One region of the Streptomyces sp. NPDC085900 genome, then DNA from elsewhere that is predicted to be linked to it. Evidence: riboswitches for the same ligand, from Rfam matches in the RefSeq annotation. Region 1 holds a riboswitch; the other holds the start of a gene.
What was found. Region 1 has a riboswitch for cobalamin ahead of ACIGDI_RS32350 (HoxN/HupN/NixA family nickel/cobalt transporter). Riboswitches for the same ligand answer to the same signal wherever they lie in the genome.
Positions count from the first base shown of each region.

Region 2: linked by a shared signal. The riboswitch ahead of ACIGDI_RS36975 (cobalamin biosynthesis protein) and the one ahead of ACIGDI_RS32350 (HoxN/HupN/NixA family nickel/cobalt transporter) in region 1 are both predicted to bind cobalamin.

Region 1 covers NZ_JBITSP010000011.1:111,583-119,012, reverse strand. The annotation lists gene ACIGDI_RS32360 (LAETG motif-containing sortase-dependent surface protein) at 1-272, shown strand, start outside; gene ACIGDI_RS32355 (metalloregulator ArsR/SmtB family transcription factor) at 340-699, opposite strand; cobalamin riboswitch at 754-969, shown strand; gene ACIGDI_RS32350 (HoxN/HupN/NixA family nickel/cobalt transporter) at 995-2,035, shown strand; gene ACIGDI_RS32345 (nucleoside hydrolase) at 2,032-2,991, opposite strand; gene thrS (threonine--tRNA ligase) at 3,203-4,423, opposite strand; gene ACIGDI_RS32335 (hypothetical protein) at 4,713-5,483, shown strand; gene ACIGDI_RS32330 (ribosomal protein L7/L12) at 5,499-5,777, opposite strand; gene ACIGDI_RS32325 (GAF domain-containing protein) at 5,788-6,546, opposite strand; gene ACIGDI_RS32320 (helix-turn-helix domain-containing protein) at 6,808-7,430, opposite strand, start outside.
Region 2 covers NZ_JBITSP010000014.1:163,463-170,892, reverse strand. The annotation lists gene ACIGDI_RS36985 (inorganic phosphate transporter) at 1-779, shown strand, start outside; gene ACIGDI_RS36980 (hypothetical protein) at 814-1,041, shown strand; cobalamin riboswitch at 1,169-1,310, shown strand; gene ACIGDI_RS36975 (cobalamin biosynthesis protein) at 1,411-2,352, shown strand; gene ACIGDI_RS36970 (cobyric acid synthase) at 2,349-3,860, shown strand; gene cobN (cobaltochelatase subunit CobN) at 3,857-7,430, shown strand, end outside.

The DNA of each region.
Region 1 (7,430 bases):
AGCCCCCGGCCACGCCCTCCACGACCCCGTCCACCCCGGCCGGGGAGAGCCCCACCCCGACGCCGAGCGCCTCGGAGTCGACGCCGGACACCCCCGTGGCGTCCGCGTCCACCAGCGTCCCGGCGGCCACGCCGAACGGCGGCGGTGGCGACCTCGCCGAGACCGGCGGCGGCAGCGACTCCGGCATGATCGCCGGCGGCGCGGCGGTCCTGCTGGCCGGCGGCGCGGCGATCGTCGTCGCGAGCCGACGCCGGCGCGGCGCCCGCTCCTGAACCACTCCCGAACGACGGACGCCCCGGGGATCCCCCGCTCCGGGGCGTCCGTCACGTCCGCACGCCGTCAGCTCGCGTCGGCCGCACAGTGCTTGAGCAGCAGCCGTACGTCCTCGTCGACGACCCGGTAGCGCACGACCCGCCCCTCCTTCTCCCCGGCGACCGCACCGGCCGCGCGCAGCAGCCGCAGCGCCTGGGAGACGGCCGGGTCGTTCATGCCGGTCGCGATCGCCAGGTCGGACACGGCCAGCGGCCCCGTGCGGTGCAACGCGAGCAGCAGGGCCAGCCGCTTGGGGTCGGCGAGCAGGGAGAAGCGGTCGGCCCAGGCGCGGACATGGGCCTCGTCACCGATGGCGGCGATGGCGTCGCACACCCGGTGGCCGTCGATGGTGCGACGGTCTGCGCGGTCGGCCGGGACGAGATGCATGGAGTCATCCTCGCAGCCCCATATGTGATCTTGAATACCTGCGCAGGTACGCAGCTATGCAGGGATACGTGCGGTCGCCTACGGTGAGCGGGCCGTGGCGTTCGGGAATCCGGTGCGATACCGGAGCGGCCCTCGCCACTGAAATCGGGGAGTCCCCGTCCCGCGTCCCGCAAGGGACAGCCACTGGTCGTCTCACGACGGCTGGGAAGGCAGGGATGACGGACGCACGACCCGTAAGCCAGGAGACCGGCCACGGCAGCTCACGAAAGATCCACGAGGTGCTGGAGCTGATCGCATGACCCTGCCTGAGATCAAGGACGTCTCCTTCCGCTGGCGGCGCGAGGACACCGTCAAGACCGCCGGACTGGTGGCGGTGATCGCCGCCCTTCACATCGTCGCCTTCGGAATCCTCTTCCTCCTGGTGGTCCCCGGCCACTACGAGGTCGGCTCCAAGGCCTTCGGCATCGGCCTGGGCATCACCGCCTACACACTGGGCGTGCGGCACGCCTTCGACGCCGACCACATCGCCGCGATCGACAACACCACCCGCAAGCTGATGGCCGACGGCAAACGGCCGGTGTCCGTCGGGTTCTGGTTCGCGCTGGGGCACTCGAGCGTGGTGATCGTGCTGGCCGTGATGATCGCGGCGGGCACGCAGCTCGCCGACAAGGTGACCAACCAGAACTCCGGCACCCACCAGGTCCTCGGCTTCCTGGGGACCACGGTCGCCGGTGCCTTCCTCTACCTGATCGCCGCGCTCAACCTGGTGGCCCTGGTCGGCATCGTGCGCGTGTTCCGGGCGATGCGGGCGGGGACGTACGACGAGAACGAGCTCCAACGGCACCTCGACTCCCGCGGTTTCATGAACCGCTTCCTCGGCCGTCTCACCCGGTCCATCAGCCGCCCCGGCCAGATGTACCCGGTCGGCTTCCTGTTCGGGCTCGGCTTCGAGACGGCCACCGAGGTCACCCTCATGGTCATGGCGGGCTCCGGAGCGGCGGCGGGCCTTCCCTGGTACGCGATCCTCTGCCTGCCCCTCCTCTTCACCGCGGGGATGTGCCTGTTCGACACGCTCGACGGCACGTTCATGAACTTCGCCTACCAGTGGGCGTTCTCCAACCCGGTCCGCAAGGTCTTCTACAACCTCACCATCACCGGCCTGTCCATCGTGGTCGCCTTCTTCATCGGCACGATGGAACTCGCGGGCCTGGACGTCGGCAACATCGGCTACGTCATCGTCGCCCTGTTCATCATCGTGTGGGCGGCCGCACTGGCCTACTGGCGCCTGGCGAAGGTGGAACAGCGCTGGACGGCACGGGCGGCCGAAGCGGACTAGGACCGCTCGACGGTAGCCAGATACAACTTCACGAACCGCTCCACGTCCACGTCCAACGCCACATCGACCAGGGCCTGTTCACGGGCGCCCTCATGGTGCTCGGCCTCGCCGGGCCGAGGGCGCCGGTCGACGATCGTCTGCCCTCGCGTCGCCCCCGGCGCGAGGGAGACCTCGACGGGGAGCAGCCGCGTGCCGATCCCCGCCGGATCGACGACAGCGCACACGGCACCCGCGTCCCCCAGCCCACCGGCCTCCTCGGCCTCGGGCGCCTCACCGGGATGGGCCGGCCGATGGGCCAGCAGCTCACCGGCCAAACGAGTCCCGGGTTCGGAGGACGCCCGCAGCCGATGCACGTCCGCACTGGGCACGACGACCTGGGTAAAAACATCCAGCCCGTACATGGTGATCGGCACCCCGGCGGTCAGCAGCACCGCTGCCGCCTCGGGGTCGTGCCAGACGTTGAACTCGGCGACGGGTGTGGCGTTGCCGGTCGCCACCGCGCCGCCCATGAACACGATCCGCTCGATGTTGCGGGTGACCTCGGGATGGGTCCGCAGCAGCAGCGCGATGTTGGTCAGGGGCGCGGTGGGAATCAGGGTCACCGGACGCGGCGAGGCGAGGATCTCCCTGTGCAACAAAGTCACCGCGTCCACGTCGACCGGCCTCCGCCCGGGCGCGGGCAACCCGAGATCGCCCATACCGTCGACCCCGTGCACCGGAGCCGGCCGCGCAGGCTCGATCAACGGCCGCTCGGCCCCCCGGGCGACCGGAATGTCGGGCGCCCCGGCCTGCTCCAGCACGGTGAGGGTGTTACGGACGACGCCGTCCACGTCCGTGTTCCCGGCGACGCAGGTCACCGCCCGCAGATCGAGCCCCGGATGCCGCACGGCGAACAACAGCGCCAGGGCGTCGTCGACACCGGTGTCACAGTCGATGATCACCGGAATGCCCACCACGACGAACTCCTCTCGACGCCCCGCACCAGCGACTGTACGAGGGATACCGCACCCGGGCCACAAGGGACCCGCGGCCGCGTACGGCGAGAAGGGGCCGCGGCGGGGGGTGCCCGCCCGCAGTGTCGGGCGTCAAGAAACAGCACATCCCACCCCACAGCACCGCCCGACCGAGGACGGACACCCCCGGCGCCGCGGCCCCGCCCCCAGACCCCTACGCGCACCCCCACAACGCACCACCACGCGCCGCGACCCGCTCCCCGACCCGCCGCACCAACTCCGCACCGGACATCACACCGACCCGCCGCCCGTCCCGCAGCCGCAGCGCCACCTGATCCCCCTCGGCCTCCCGCGCCCCGATCACGGCCTGGTACGGCACCAGCCGAGCCCCCCGGATCCGAGCCCCCAGACTGCCGCCCTCCGGCCCGACCAGTTCCACCCGCAGCCCCAGCGCCGAAGCCCGCCGCACCAGCGCCTCCGCCACCGCCCGCTGCTCCTCCGCGACCGGCAGCACCACGAGCTGCACGGGCGCGAGCCACACCGGAAACGCGCCGCCGTGTTCCTCGACGAGTTGCGCGACCACCCGCTCCACGCTGCCGATGATGCTGCGGTGCACCATCACGGGCCGGTGCTTCGCACCGTCGGCACCGACATACTGCAGGCCGAACCGCTCGGGCTGATGAAAGTCGATCTGCACGGTGGACAGGGTGGCCTCACGCCCAGCGGAGTCGACGACCTGAACGTCGATCTTGGGCCCGTAAAAGGCGGCTTCGCCCGCAACGGCCTCGTAAGGAACACCCTCGGCGTCCAGCACCTCCCGCAGCAACCCGCTGGCCCGCTCCCAAACAGCTTCCCCGGCAACGTACTTGCCGCCCTCACCCGGCAGAGAAAGCCGGAAGCGAGCGGCCCGGATGCCGAGATCGGCGTAGGCCCGCCGGATGAGCCGCAGAGCATCCCGGGCCTCCCCGACGGCCTGATCCGGAGTGCAGAAGATATGGGCGTCGTTGAGCTGGATGGCCCGCACACGGGTGAGCCCACCGAGCACACCCGACAGCTCGGACCGGTACATGGCACCCACCTCGGCGATCCGCAGAGGCAGTTCGCGATAGCTGTGTGCCCGCGACCGATAGATGAGCGCGTGATGCGGACACAGACTGGGCCGCAGCACGACCTCCTCACCGCCCAGCCGCATGGGCGGGAACATGTCGTCGCCGTAGTGGGACCAGTGCCCGGAGATCTCGTACAGCTCCCGCTTGCCCAGCACGGGCGAGTACACGTGCCGGTACCCGGCGGCGCGCTCGACCTCCCGGACGTACTCCTCCAGCACGTGCCGCACGGTCGCCCCGTCGGGCAGCCAGTACGGCAGTCCCGCGCCCATCAGCGGGTCGGTGTCGAACAGTTCCAGCTCACGGCCGAGTCGACGATGGTCGTACATGGTCGTTCTCCTCACGTCACTGCGGGAGGGGCGAGCGACCGGCCGACGACGAAGCCCCGGGGCACTCGCCCCGGGGCTTCGGACAGGAATCAGCGCGCCGGGACACTCTCCGGCGTCGTCGTGGAACACACGTAGGCGCGCTGCATGAGAAAAAACTAGCGCCCCCCGAAAAGAAGACGCGAGCCGTTTTCGGAGTAGCCCGTACGGACCGGAGCGCTGGTGACACAGGACGCGGGATGGTCCCTTGAAAGACAACCGATCATGTAAGCGCCCTCCGGGAGGCCCCTCGATGCCCCGCACCCCCACCCGCCTCCTCACCGCAGCCGCACTCACCGCAGCCGCCCTGCTCACCGCGACCGCCTGCACGGCGGGCACACCGCAAGCGAAGGAGAAGCCCCCGGCCGCCCCCAAGAAACCGTCAGCCACCGGCTCGGCACCGGCCCCCCGGGTCCTCACCCAGGCCCAGGCCCAGGCCGCCTTGGTCACCGCGACCGACCTGGGGGAGCCGTGGGCGCCGACGCAGGGGGCGGCGACTTGGCGGGACGGGCTGCTGAAGGCCACGACCGAGTCGCCCGAGTGCCGTCGCCTCCTGGACGCGCTCTACGCCGACGACCTGTTCGGCGGGAACACCGGCACCCGGGCGGTGACGGGCCTGGACGACCCGCTGGACCAGACCCAGCTCCGCTACCAGGTCCTCGCCCTGAACACCTCAGACGTGGACCGCACGCTGGCGTGGCTGAAGTCGCTGCCGCGCGGCTGCGGGAGATTCACGGCGGTCACCGCGCACGGCGCCGTGCAGGGGGTGACGGTCAGGGAGGCCGACCTGCCGCGGGTCGGGGACGCCCAGCAGGGTCTGCGGATCACACTGAGCAGCGAGACGGCGGACGGCGAGCCGACGGTGCTGACGATGGACGTCGCCGCGGTCCGCGTCGGCGACGACACGATCGCGGTCAGCCTGGGCGGCCTGGGCGACGTCTCGCCGGACGCGACGCGGGCGGCGGTGGAGACGGGCGTGCGCCGACTGAGCGAGGTCAGAAAGTCGGGCCGGGCACAGATCTAGTGAGCACCCGCCCGCCTAGGCGAGCCGCTCGACGGCTTCCTTGGCCTCGCGCAGGTCGGCCCCGGTGGCCTCCCGGTAGACCTTGATCGCCTGGATCTTCTTGCCGTCGCGCAGGAGCGCGGTCACCTCGTCGTTCCAGGGTTCGGAGGCGTCGATGCCCAAGTGCTCGATGATCAGGTCGAGTTTGCGCTCGACGCGGGCAACTCGCTTGTCCGCGCGGGAGATACGGCTCTCGACGCTGCCGACACCGACGATGAGGAAGAGGGCGGCCAGGGAGTAACCCAGTATGTCCATGGGCCCGATCCTAGAGGTCGCCGTCGAACCTCATCCTGCGCGCCACGACGTCCCGTGCCACGTCGAGGACCGTAAGGCCGAGGACGAACGCGTGGCCGCGCAGCCGGGCCAGCGCATCGGCCGCGTCGGCTCCGAACTGCGCCATGATCATGCCGACGGCCTGGTTGATCTCGTCGTGGTCGGCGACCAGCCCGCACACCCACGGCTCGTCACCCCGCTCGCCGCACTCCTCCCACGGCAGCGTCACCAGGGCCTCCGTGAGGAGCCAGGCCGCCCGCCGCGCGGTACGCAGCTGCCGCTCGGTGAGCTCCCCCGGGGTGCCGCGGTAGAGGTCGAGCGTGCCGACGCACAGCGCGTCGATGCCCAGCGGAATCGAGTACACGGCCGCGACTCCGGCGGCAGTCGCCTGGTGGGCGAACACCGGCCAGCGTTGCGGGTCGCGCCCGGCCGTGAGGTCGCAGGCGAGCACGGTGGCGCCGAGCCGGCCGGCCAGCGCCCCCGGCCCCTCGCCGACGGTCGCCTGGAGTTCCGCGAGGTGGGAGGCCGCCTCGTCGCTGGCGCTGATGCGTACGGGCACCCCGTCGGACCGCAGGGAGACGCTCGCGCCGCTCACCGGCAGCAGTTCCACCAGCGCCGCGCACATCCGGCCGGGGATCTCCTCGGGCCGTGCCCCGCGCAGTCCCGCGATCACGGCCTCGGCCCGGGCGTGGTCGTCCCCGGACCCCGAGGCACCGCCGAAGAACCCATCGCGGTCGTCGCCGGACCGCACGGCCACCGCCTCCTTCGGTCACAGCCGTACCCTGACGTCTCCCCCTCGGACATGGCACGCATTCGCGAACTTCCCGCAGTACCCGTGCGACCACGGCCGAAACGTCGTCGCCCGCCTCAGCCCCGCCCCGCCACAACACCGCACCGAACACCCGCCACAACACCACCGCACCGACCCCACCGGTCACAACGCAGCAGCACCCACCCCACCGGTCACAACGCCGCAGCACCCACCCCACCCGTCACAACACCGCAGCGCCCCTCACAACGGCGGCTGTGCGGGAGCCGGCCCCAAGGTGGTGGTGCCCGGCGCCGTGCGGTGACCGAGCCCGGTCCGGTAGGCGTCCAGTGCCGCCTCCACCCGCCCGGTGCGCCGCAGCAGGTCCCCCAGCAGCCGGCACAGGTCGGCGAGGTCACCCGCGGCCCCGGCCCGCTCGAGCAGACTGAGCGCCCGTACGTAGTGCTCCTCGGCGGTCTCCGTGTCGCGGGCGTCCTCGGCGATGATGCCGAGGAGGCGGTGGGCGGCGGCGGAGTGCAGCGCGCCGCGTTCGGAGTTCAGGTCGCTCAGGGTGTCGTGGAGGAGGGCCGCGGCCTGTTCGGACTTGCCGCGGCGGTGCAGTACGTCGGCCAGCTCGACGGCGACCTGGCTGCTGTAGAGGGCGGCCCGCTTGGCGGTGAGCATCTCCAGGGCCTGCCGCAACTCCGCCTCGGCACGCTCCAGTTCGCCGTTCTGGGCGCACACGTACCCGCGCATCCAGTGGCAGTTGGCGAGTTCGGTGCGGATCTGCAGGGTGCGGTACAGCTCGGACGCCTTGGCGAGGGAGGCGTCGGCCTCGGCGATACGGCCCTCGGCGAGCAGGGTGCGCGCGACCGAGCGGTGCATGC
Region 2 (7,430 bases), on a different contig from region 1:
TCTCCTACACCCTGGACAAGAAGGCCGAGGGCAAGGCCGCCGCCAAGGGCTACCGCGCCGGGCAGGTCGCCTCCGCCGGACTGGTCTCCCTGGCGCACGGCACGAACGACGCGCAGAAGACGATGGGCATCATCACCCTCGCCCTGGTCGCCGGCGGAGTCGTCGCCCCGGACGCCGACCCGCCCACCTGGGTCATCCTCTCCGCCGGTCTCGCCATCGCGCTCGGCACCTACATCGGCGGCTGGCGCATCATCCGCACGATGGGCAAGGGCCTGACCGAGCTGCAGCCGCAGCAGGGCTTCGCCGCCCAGACCAGCGCCGCCACGGCGATCCTGGCCTCCTCGCACCTCGGCTTCTCGCTCTCCACCACGCACGTCGTCTCCGGCTCGGTGATGGGCGCGGGCCTGGGCCGCAAGGGCGGTGTGGTGCGCTGGTCGACCGCGACCCGCATGCTGGTCGCCTGGGTCCTCACCCTCCCGGCCGCCGCGCTCGTCGGCGCGGGCGCCGAGTCCGTGACGGATCTCGGGGACTGGGGCACCGCCCTCGTCGCCGTCTTCCTGGTCGCCGCGAGCGCCGCGATCTGGAAGCTCTCGCGCCGCGAGGTCGTCGACGCGTCCAACGTCAACGAGACCGAGGAACCGCCCGGCGTGGTGACCACGGCCATCGCCGCCGTGACCCCGCCGCCCGCGGGCACCGTCAGCGAGGAGCTGACGGCCACCATCTCGGCGCCGGCCACGACCACGACCACGGAGCCGGCGGCCCCGCCGGCCGCCGTCTGAGTCTCGAGCATCAGGTAACGAAGGAATCAGCAGCATGAAGATCGACTGGGCAGCTCTGGGCTCCGTCTTCGGCGTCAGCCTCGCGGTCACCGTGGGTCTCGTCGCCCTGTTCACCCTCGGCGTGATGGGCCTGGCCCGCCGCGAACGGGCCGTGGCCGAGGGCAACTCGGCGGCTCTCGCCGCGACCGGGGCCTACGTGGCCTTCGCGGGATGCGCGGCGGCCGTCGCGTACGGAATCTCGCTGATCATGAACAAGGCCTGAGCCTCGAACGCACCTGTGATGCCGGGACGGTGATCCGTCCCGGCATCACGCGTTCCGGTGACCCCGGCGACCCCCTGCGTGTGGGCCTCAGCACACTCCCGCGCCGCAGGTCAACGGCAAGTTGACTGCCGTACGGGCGCATGGTGGACTTCCGGAGCCATGTACGGCGGCAAGGGAGGAAGCCGGTGAGATTCCGGCGCGGTCCCGCCACTGTCACCGGGGTAGCAATCCCCCGGAAGCCAGGAACTCCCACCGCCGGTCTCGTCGAACCAGGGCGTGGACACCCTGAGTGAGGACATATCGCCATGCGCGGCTGCCTGTTGAGGTTCATCCACCGAGCCCTGCCCGACCCCGTGGCGGGCTGAGCCGGTGCGGGCCGATCGCGTCTTCGCGTACGGCGCCGCCGCCGGACTCCTCGGTGACCAGCTCCTCGGCGATCCCCGCCGCGGGCATCCGGTCGCCGTGTTCGGGCGTGCCGCCGGCGCCGTGGAAAGAGTGCTGTGGCGCGACCACCGAGGGTGGGGCGCGCTGCACACCGCCGTGTGCGTGGGCGGTGCCGTGGCCCTCGGTGCCGCGGCACAGTCGCTCGTACGTTCCTCCCGGACCGCTTCCGTCGCGCTGACCGCCGCCGCCACCTGGGCTGTGGTCGGCGGGACTTCGCTCGCGCGCGAGGCCCGGACCGTCGGGCGGGCCCTTCAGGCCGGGGACGTCGAGGCCGCGCGGGCGCGGCTGCCGCATCTGTGCGGGCGGGACCCACAGGCGCTGGACGCCGACGGGATCGCGCGGGCCGTGGTGGAGTCGGTCGCCGAGAACACCTCCGACGCGGTGGTCGGGGCGCTGGTGTGGGGCGCCGTCGGCGGTGTGCCGGGGCTGCTGGGCTTCCGGGCCGTGAACACGCTGGACGCCATGGTCGGGCACCGCTCGGCCCGGTACCGGCGCTACGGATGGGCCTCGGCGCGGCTGGACGACGTCGCCGGCTGGCCGGGGGCCAGGCTGACGGCCGGGCTCGCGACGGTCGCCGGGGGCGACCCGGCGGGGGCGGTACGGGCCTGGCGCGCCGACGCCGGCCGGCACCCGAGCCCCAACGCCGGTCCGGTGGAGGCCTCGTTCGCGGGAGCGCTCGGGGTGCGCCTGGGCGGGACCTTGTCGTACGGAGGGCGGGTCGAGCACCGGCCCGTGCTGAACAGTGAGGGGCGGCCCGTGGAGGTCGGGGACATCGAGCGGGCCGTACGGCTGTCACGGCGCGTCGGACTGCTCTCGCTCGGCGTGAGCGTTGCGGCGCGCGCCCTGCTGAAGGGACGTGCGTCATGAGCGGCGGTGGGCTGCTCGTCGCCGGCACCACCTCCGACGCGGGCAAGAGCGTCGTCACCGCCGGGATCTGCCGCTGGCTGGTGCGACAGGGCGTCAAGGTCGCGCCGTTCAAGGCGCAGAACATGTCCCTGAACTCGTTCGTGACGCGCGAGGGCGCCGAGATCGGGCGGGCGCAGGCCATGCAGGCACAGGCGTGCCGGATCGAGCCGACCGCGCTGATGAACCCCGTGCTGCTGAAGCCGGGAGGCGAGCAGAGCAGCCAGGTCGTGCTGATGGGCCGGCCCGTGGGCGAGTTGAGCGCGCGCGGGTATCACGGCGGCCGGCAGCAGAAGCTCCTCGGGACCGTTCTCGACTGTCTCGCCGAACTGCGGGGCACGTATGACGCGGTGATCTGCGAAGGGGCGGGCAGTCCGGCCGAGATCAACCTCAGGCGCACGGACATCGTGAACATGGGCATCGCCCGGAACGCAGGGCTGCCCGTGCTGGTGGTCGGGGACATCGACCGCGGGGGCGTCTTCGCCTCCTTCTTCGGGACCGTCGCGCTCCTGTCCCCCGAGGACCAGGCGCTCGTGGCGGGGTTCCTGGTCAACAAGTTCCGGGGTGACGTCGCCCTCCTGGAGCCCGGCCTCGACATGCTGCACGGGCTCACCGGGCGGCGCACGTACGGCGTCCTGCCCTTCCGGCACGGGCTCGGCATCGACGAGGAGGACGGACTGCGGGTGTCCCTGCGCGGGACCGTGCGGGAGTCGAACGTCGCCCCGCCGGTGGGCGAGGACGTCCTGCGGGTCGCGGTCTGCGCGGTCCCGCTGATGTCCAACTTCACGGACGTCGACGCGCTGGCCGCCGAACCGGGGGTCGTCGTGCGGTTCGTGGACCGGCCCGAGGAACTGGCGGACGCGGACCTCGTGGTGATCCCGGGGACCCGCGGCACCGTCCGGGCCCTGGAGTGGCTGCACGAGCGGGGACTCGCCGACGCGCTGCGCCGCAGGGCGGCCGAACAGCGCCCGATCCTCGGTGTCTGCGGCGGCTTCCAGGTCCTCGGCGAGCACATCGAGGACGAGGTGGAGAGCCGGCGGGGGCATGTGGCGGGCCTCGGAGTCCTGCCCGTGCGGGTGCGGTTCGCCCGCGAGAAGACCCTCACCCGGCCGGTGGGCGAAGCCCTCGGCGAGCGGGTCGAGGGATACGAGATCCATCACGGGGTCGCCTCCGTGAGCGGGGGCCGGCCCTTCCTCGACGGCTGCCGGGTCGGCCAGACCTGGGGCACCCACTGGCACGGTTCGCTGGAGTCGGACGGTTTCCGGCGCGCCTTCCTGCGCGAGGTGGCGGCCGCCGCGGGCCGCCGCTTCGTGCCGGCCGAGGGCACGTCGTTCGCCGCGCTGCGCGAGGAGCAGCTGGACCGGCTCGGCGACCTGATCGAACAGCACGCGGACACGGACGCGCTGTGGCGGCTCATCGAGTCGGGCGCGCCGCAAGGACTGCCATTCATTCCACCTGGAGCGCCCGCATGAGCACTGTGTTGTTGTTGTCGACCGCCGACACGGACCTGTTGGCGGCGCGGGCCGCGACCGGCGCCGACTACCGGATCGGCAACCCGATGCGGGTGGACGTCGCCGGGGAGCTGCCGGGGCTCGTCGAGGGCGCCGACATCGCCGTCGTACGGCTGCTCGGCGGGAAACGGGCGTGGGAGGACGGGCTCGCCGCGCTGAAGGCGTCCGGCGTCCCGACCGTGCTGCTCGGCGGGGAGGCCGTGCCGGACGCGGAGCTGATGGCCGAGTCGTCCGTGCCGGCGGGTGTGGTCGCCGAGGCGCTGAAGTACCTCGTCGAGGGCGGGCCGGCCAACCTGACCGAGCTGGCGCGGTTCCTGTCCGACACCGTGCTGCTGACGGGCGAGGGCTTCGTCGAGCCGCACAAGATGCCGGAGTACGGGGTCCACGGCTCGTACGAGAGGGTGGAGGGCCGCCCGACCGTGGGCGTGCTCTTCTACCGGGCCCATGAACTCAGCGGCAACACCGCCTTCGTGGACACCCTGTGCCAGGCGATCGAGGCGCGGGGCGCCAACGCCCTTCCCGTGTACTGCGGTTCGCTGCGCGGCGCGGACCCCGGGCTGTACGAGATCCTCGGCCGGGCCGACGCGCTCGTGGCCACCGTCCTCGCCGCCGGCGGCACGCACGCCTCGCAGGCCTCCGCGGGCGGCGACGAGGAGGCCTGGGACATCGGGGCGCTCGCCGACCTCGACGTGCCCGTGCTGCAGGGGCTCTGCCTCACGTCGTCCAGGGCTGCCTGGGACGAGTCCGACGCCGCCCTCTCCCCCATGGACGCGGCGATGCAGGTCGCGATCCCGGAGTTCGACGGGCGGCTGATCACGGTGCCCTTCTCCTTCAAGGAGCAGGGCCCCGACGACGTCCCCGTGTACGTCGCCGACCCCGAGCGGGCCGCGCGGGTCGCCGGGATCGCCGTACGGCACGCCCGGCTGAAGCACAAGCCGAACGCCGACAAGAAGCTGGCGCTGGTCTTCACGGCGTATCCGACGAAGCACTCCCGGGTCGGCAACGCGGTGGGGCTGGACACTCCGGCGTCGGCGGTGCGGGTGCTGGACGCGCTGCGGGAGGCCGGTTACTCGCTCACCGAATACCCCTCCGGCGGCGACGAGTTGATCCACCGGCTGATCGAGGCCGGCGGGCACGACGTCGAGTGGCTGACCGAGGACCAGCTGGCCGCCGCGCCCGCGCGCGTGCCGCTCGCCGACTACCGGGCGTGGTTCGACAAGCTCGACCCGGAGCTGCGGGACGGGATGCTGGAGGCGTGGGGCGAGCCGCCGGGCAACCTGTACGTCGACGGGGACGACATCGTCCTCGCCTCCCTGCAGTTCGGGAACGTCGTCGTGATGATCCAGCCGCCGCGCGGCTTCGGCGAGAACCCGATCGCGATCTACCACGACCCCGACATGCCGCCGTCGCACCACTACATGGCGGCCTACCGGTGGCTGGAGAACTCCTTCGGCGCCGACGCGATCGTCCACATGGGCAAGCACGGCACGATGGAGTGGCTGCCCGGCAAGGGACTCGGGCTGAGCGGCGGCTGCGCGCCGGACGCCGTACTGGGCGAACTGCCGCTGGTCTACCCGTTCATCGTCAACGACCCCGGCGAGGGCACCCAGGCCAAGCGGCGCGGGCATGCCACGGTCGTCGACCACCTCGTGCCGCCGATGGCCCGCGCCGACACCTACGGCGACCTGGCGAAGCTGGAGCAGCTGCTCGACGAGTACGCGCTCGTCTCCGACCTCGACCCGACCAAGGCGCCCGCCGTGAGGGCCCAGATCTGGACGCTGGTGAAGGCGGCCGAGCTCCACCACGACCTGCACGTGGACGAGCAGCCGGACGACGAGACGTTCGACGAGTTCGTCATGCACATCGACGGCTACCTGTGCGAGATCAAGGACGTGCAGATCAGGGACGGTCTGCACATCCTCGGCGGCGGTCCGGTCGGTGAGCCGCGCGTCAATCTGGTGCTCGCCGTGCTGCGCGCCTCTCAGGTGTGGGGCGGGCAGGCCAACGCGCTGCCGGGGCTCAGGGCCTGTCTCGCCGCTCGTTTCGGGCTGGTGGAGAAGGAGCTGCTGGCCGAGCCGGGGGCGCCGGTGAAGGTGCCGGTGGAGCTGACGGACCTGGTCGAGGGGCCGTCCCGGACCGCCGCCGACGCGATCGACCTGCTGGAGCAGCTGTGCCGGCGGATCGCGGAGGGGATGGAGGAGCGGGCGTGGGCCGCGGCCGAGAGCGGCGCCCTGGTGCGTGAGGTCCTCGGCGAGGAACTCCCGGAGGCGGTCGCCGTGGTGGAGTTCGCCTGCACCGAGGTGGTCCCCCGGCTCGCCCGCACCACCGACGAGATCGGCCACATCCTCAAGGCGCTGGACGGCGGTTACGTCCCCGCCGGCCCCTCCGGCTCCCCCACCCGCGGTCTGGTCAACGTCCTGCCGACCGGCCGCAACTTCTACTCCGTCGACCCCAAGGCCATTCCGTCGCGGCTCAGTTGGGAGGTCGGGCAGTCGCTCGCCGACTCGCTCGTCCAGCGCTATCTGCAGGACACCGGCGAGTACCCGAAGTCCGTCGGGCTGACGGTGTGGGGCACGTCCGCGATGCGCACCCAGGGCGACGACATCGCCGAGATCCTGGCGCTGCTGGGCTGCCGGCCGGTGTGGGACGACGCCTCGCGCCGGGTGACCGGCTTCGAGGTGGTCCCCCTCGCCGAACTCGGCAGGCCGCGCGTCGACGTCACGGTCCGCATCTCCGGGTTCTTCCGGGACGCCTTCCCCCATGTGGTCGGCCTGATCGACGACGCCGTGCGCACGGTCGCGGAGCTGGACGAGCCCGCCGAGCACAACTTCGTGAAGGCGCACGCCGACGAGGACACCGCCGCACACGGCGACCGGCGCCGGGCCACCGCCCGCGTCTTCGGCTCCAAGCCGGGCGCGTACGGCGCCGGGCTGCTGCCGCTGATCGACGCCCGCAACTGGCGCTCCGACGCCGACCTCGCCGAGGTGTACGCGGTGTGGGGCGGATACGCCTACGGCCGCGGGCTCGACGGGCGGGCCGCGCGCGGGGACATGGAGACGGCGTTCCGGCGGATCGCGGTGGCGGCCAAGAACGTCGACACCCGCGAGCACGACCTCGTCGACGCCGACGACTACTTCCAGTACCACGGCGGCATGGTCGCCATGGTGCGCCATCTGACGGGCGAGAGCCCCGAGGCGTACGTCGGCGACTCGGCCACCCCGGACCAGGTCAAGACCCGCACCCTCGGCGAGGAGACCCACCGGGTCTTCCGCGCCCGGGTGGTCAACCCGCGCTGGATGGCGGCCATGCGCCGGCACGGCTACAAGGGCGCCTTCGAGATGGCGGCGACCGTGGACTACCTCTTCGGGTACGACGCCACGGCCGGGGTCGTCGACGACTGGATGTACGAGAAGCTCAGTGCCGAGTACGTCTTCGCCCCGGAGAACCGGGAGTTCATGAAGCAGTCCAACCCGTGGGCGCTGCGCGGCATCACCGAACGGCTGCTGGAGGCGGCCGAGCGCGGGCTGTGGG